One region of the Streptomyces sp. NPDC043952 genome, then DNA from elsewhere that is predicted to be linked to it. Evidence: riboswitches for the same ligand, from Rfam matches in the RefSeq annotation. Region 1 holds a riboswitch; the other holds the start of a gene.
What was found. Region 1 has a riboswitch for glycine ahead of gcvT (glycine cleavage system aminomethyltransferase GcvT). Riboswitches for the same ligand answer to the same signal wherever they lie in the genome.
Positions count from the first base shown of each region.

Region 2: another riboswitch for glycine. It lies ahead of gcvP (aminomethyl-transferring glycine dehydrogenase); the one in region 1 lies ahead of gcvT (glycine cleavage system aminomethyltransferase GcvT).

Region 1 is NZ_JBWKES010000008.1:241,565-243,759, forward strand. Features, by position in the region: gene AC069R_RS12660 (enhanced serine sensitivity protein SseB) at 1-166, opposite strand, end outside; gene AC069R_RS12665 (AAA family ATPase) at 207-920, opposite strand; glycine riboswitch at 1,099-1,196, shown strand; glycine riboswitch at 1,197-1,309, shown strand; gene gcvT (glycine cleavage system aminomethyltransferase GcvT) at 1,354-2,195, shown strand, end outside.
Region 2 is NZ_JBWKES010000063.1:10,287-12,481, reverse strand. Features, by position in the region: gene gcvP (aminomethyl-transferring glycine dehydrogenase) at 1-1,170, opposite strand, end outside; glycine riboswitch at 1,343-1,438, opposite strand; gene AC069R_RS33730 (PRC-barrel domain-containing protein) at 1,558-1,926, shown strand; gene AC069R_RS33725 (DNA polymerase IV) at 1,938-2,195, opposite strand, start outside.

The sequences.
Region 1 (2,195 bases):
CCCAGACGAAGCTGCGGCCGAGGACCTCGATGATCCGGCCGCCCGCCGCGGGTATGCCGAGGGAGGCCGAGAGCACCTCCTCCAGCTCGTTGCCGGGCCAACCGCCGTGCGGGTGGGGGTGCGCCTGTGCCGGGAAGTCCGCGGGAAAGTCCGCCGGGAAGTCCATCTGCCTACCGCCTGCTGGAAACCACTGGTGACCATGAAGGCTAACGGGTACCGGTGACAGAGCCGTACTCCGTGAACACGATCCGCTGTACGGCGTCGGCCGCGGCCCGGTCCAGCAGCACCGCCGAACCGCAGCCCGCGGGCACCTCGCCCCGCCCGAGCGCGCCGAGCAGCCGGGCGGTCGTGCGCCGGTGGCGTGCGAAGGCGCGGCGGGAGACGGTCCGGCCGCGCCGGTGCTGGCCCGCGCGGGCCGCCTCCGCGGGCACGTCCAGCAGGAGCAGGTGCAGGGTGGCGCCGGAGCGGCGGGCGGCGCGGGCCAGCCAGCGGCGCACCCAGGGCTGGGTCCCGCAGTCGTGCACCACCAGCCCTTGTGCCGTGCGCAGGGCGCGGCGCAGGGCCCAGTAGTGCGCGGCGCGCGCCAGGGGGCGGTAGAGGGCGTACGGCAGCGGGCGGGGCAGGCGGGCGGCGAAGCGGGCGCGGGTGTCCTGGGAGTCGAGGCGGCGGGCGGTGACCGCGCGGCGCATCAGCGTGGACTTGCCGCTGCCGGGCAGTCCGGTGACCACCACGATGTCGCGGGGGCCGAAGCGGAGGGTGTCGGGCCGCCGGGGCGGCCGGCCGCGCAGGTCCAGCACGCCGGGCGCGGGGCGGGCGGCGCGATCGGGGAATGCCGGGCGCTCGCGCGGCGCGGCGTGCTCGCGGGGCGTGGGGCCGCTCGGCGCCGGGATGCCGGTCGCGTGCGCCATGGTCCTGTTCACCGTGATCATCCTCCCCTTGTGGTTCGCAATATCCATGCCCAGTGGAAGTAAAGGGAAGGTAATGGCCGGTGTGCCACGGGTGGGTGCGCGTACCGCCACAGGTCGGTTACGGAAGCGGCCCCTGACGGGCGGCGGCCCGACGTGCAATGATGTGGCCGCCAACTGCATACCGGCCGTTTGAATCCGCGCGGGAGAGTCCCCAGCAGGCTTCGCTGGGGCGCCGAAGGAGCAAGTCCCTCCCTTGAATCTCTCAGGCCCCGTTACCGCGCGGGCGAGGCACATCTGAAAAGCGGGCCGCCGCGACGGCGGCCCCACCCAAGGTGCAAGCCGTGGTCGCCCCCGTGGCGGTCCCGGCGAACCTCTCAGGTTCCGATGACAGATGGGGAGGAACGTTCCTCGCCCCATCCCTGTTGCCCTGGGAGACGACCGACCGATGAGCAGTACCGAACTCCGACACACCGCGCTGGACGCCGTGCACCGCTCGCTCGGTGCGACGATGACCGACTTCGCGGGCTGGGACATGCCGCTGCGCTACGGCTCCGAGCGCGACGAGCACCTGGCCGTGCGGACCAAGGCGGGTCTGTTCGACCTCTCCCACATGGGCGAGATCACCGTCACCGGCCCCGAGGCCGCCGCCTTCCTGAACACCGCCCTGGTCGGCAACATCGCCTCCGTCGGCGTCGGCCGCGCCCGCTACACGATGATCGTGCGGGCCGACGGCGGCATCCTGGACGACCTGATCGTCTACCGGCTCGCCGAGACCGAGTACATGGTCGTGGCCAACGCCTCCAACGCCCAGGTGGTCCTGGACGCGCTGGCCGAGCGCTCCGGCGGCTTCGACGCCGAGGTCCGCGACGACCGGGACGCCTACGCCCTGCTCGCCGTCCAGGGCCCGGCCTCCCCCGGCATCCTGAAGTCCCTCACCGACGCCGACCTGGACGGTCTGAAGTACTACGCGGGCCTGCCCGGCACCGTCGCCGGCGTCCCCGCACTGATCGCCCGCACCGGCTACACCGGCGAGGACGGCTTCGAGCTGTTCGTGAAGCCCGAGCACGCGGTCGAGCTGTGGCAGGCGCTGACCAAGGCGGGCGAGGGCGCCGGCCTGGTGCCGTGCGGACTGTCCTGCCGGGACACGCTGCGCCTGGAGGCGGGCATGCCGCTGTACGGGCACGAGCTGACCACCTCGCTGACCCCCTTCGACGCCGGACTCGGCCGGGTGGTCAAGTTCGACAAGGAGGGCGACTTCGTGGGGCGCGCGGCGCTCGCCGAGGCCGC
Region 2 (2,195 bases), on a different contig from region 1:
GTGCGTGATCTCGACGCCGCCGGCCCTCAGGCCCTCGGCGAGGAGCGTCGCGTAGCGGTGGGTGCGCCGGGCGATGGTCTTCAGGCCCTCGGGGCCGTGGTAGACGGCGTACATGCCGGCCATGACGGCGAGCAGCACCTGCGCGGTGCAGATGTTGCTGGTGGCCTTCTCGCGGCGGATGTGCTGCTCGCGGGTCTGGAGGGCCAGCCGGTACGCCTTGTTGCCGTCGGCGTCGACGGACACGCCGACCAGGCGGCCGGGCAGGCTGCGGGCGAACTTCTCGTGCACCGCCATGTAGCCGGCGTGCGGGCCGCCGAAGCCCATCGGGACGCCGAAGCGCTGGGTGGTGCCGATCGCGATGTCGGCGCCCAGCTCACCCGGCGAGGTCAGCAGGGTGAGGGCGAGCAGATCGGCGGCGACGGTGACGAGGGCGCCCAGCTCGTGCGCCTGCTCGATCACCGGCTTGATGTCGCGTACGGCACCGGAGGCGCCGGGGTACTGGACGAGCACGCCGTTGATGTCACGGGCGGCGATGTCGGCCGGGATGCCCGCGCTCAGGTCGGCGACGACGACCTCGACGCCGGTCGGCTCGGCGCGGGTCTGGATGACGGCGATGGTCTGCGGCAGGGCGTCCGCGTCGATCAGGAAGAGGCCCTTCTTGTTCTTGCCCATGCGCCGGGACAGGGCCATGGCCTCGGCGGCGGCGGTGCCCTCGTCCAGCAGGGAGGCGCCGGAGGTGGGCAGACCGGTGAGGTCGGCGACCATGGTCTGGAAGTTCAGCAGGGCCTCCAGGCGGCCCTGGGAGATCTCCGGCTGGTAAGGCGTGTACGCCGTGTACCAGGCCGGGTTCTCCAGGACGTTGCGCAGGATGACCGGCGGCGTGAAGGTGCCGTAGTACCCCAGGCCGATCATGGAGCCGAGGACCTGGTTGCGGTCGGCGAGCGCGCGCAGCTCGGCCAGTACCTCGGCCTCGGTGCGGGCGCCCGGCAGGTCGAGGGCGTCGGCGTTCTTGATCACATCCGGGACCGCGGCGGCGGTCAGCTCGTCCAGGGAGCCGTAGCCGACCTGTGCGAGCATCTTGGCCCGCGCCTCCTGGTCGGGCCCGATGTGGCGCTGTTCGAAGGGGATGCCCGCTTCGAGCTCGGAGAGCGGAATGCGATGGGCGGTCATTGCGGAGGCCTCCTGGTCTGACGACCTTCGAAGGGCACCACGGCGCGGGTGCCCGGACGGCCTCCCCCTCTGTCATCTCAACCTGAGAGCTTCACCGGGCACCTCGCGGCGCCGGCTTTCACCGTCGGTGAGAGCGGAAGCCGTCGACACCCGCCCTGCTTTCCAGAGTGACCTCGTCCGTGCGGTACGTGAGCCTGAGAGATTCCGGGGAGGATTTGCTCCTTCGGCGCCTCCGAGGTGGGTCGGAGGACTCTCCCGCACGGGGTCAGCAGCCGCAATCAGCCTACCAGCGAGGTCAACAGCCGGATTCTCAAGTGGCCGCCGCAGTGAATGTGCTCTTTCGTAGTGCTTACGGATGAGTTGCGACCAATTGGAGGGAGAGGGACCGTGCAGAGCGACATCGATCCTCGCAACCTGATCGGCCGCAAGGCGTTCGACCGCAGTGGCACCAAGATCGGCACCATTGACGAGGTGTACCTGGACGACGCCACCGGCGTCCCCGAGTGGGCGGCCATACGCACCGGCCTGTTCTCCCGCGACGCCTTCGTCCCCCTGGAGCCCAGCGAACTCGTCGAGGGCACCCTCCATGTCCCGTTCGACCGCTCCCTGATCAGGGACGCCCCCGACTTCGGCGTCGGCCGCCACCTCTCCCCCGAACAGGAACTCCAGCTCTACCACCACTACGGCCTCGACGTGACCCCGGACCCCGCCCCGGACCACACCTTCGGCAAGCTGGCGGGTTCGGAGGAGACGTAGCGAGCCCGTGGTCACGGCGTGGCCGGAAGGCCGGGGGCGGGTGAGGGGGCGGGGGCCGTAGGGACCAGGGGCAGTGGGTCCGCGGGCTCCAGTGCGGGGTCCGTGACGAGGAACGTCCGTATCCGTCCCGGCGGCGACTGCGGGGTCTCGAAGCGCACCGTCACCCGGCCCACCCCGCTCCCCTGCACCCATCCGTGTCCGTGCTCGGCGTGCCGTACGTCCTGGCCGGCCCGCCAGTGCGGCAGGGCCGGCGGCTCGCGGGGCACGGC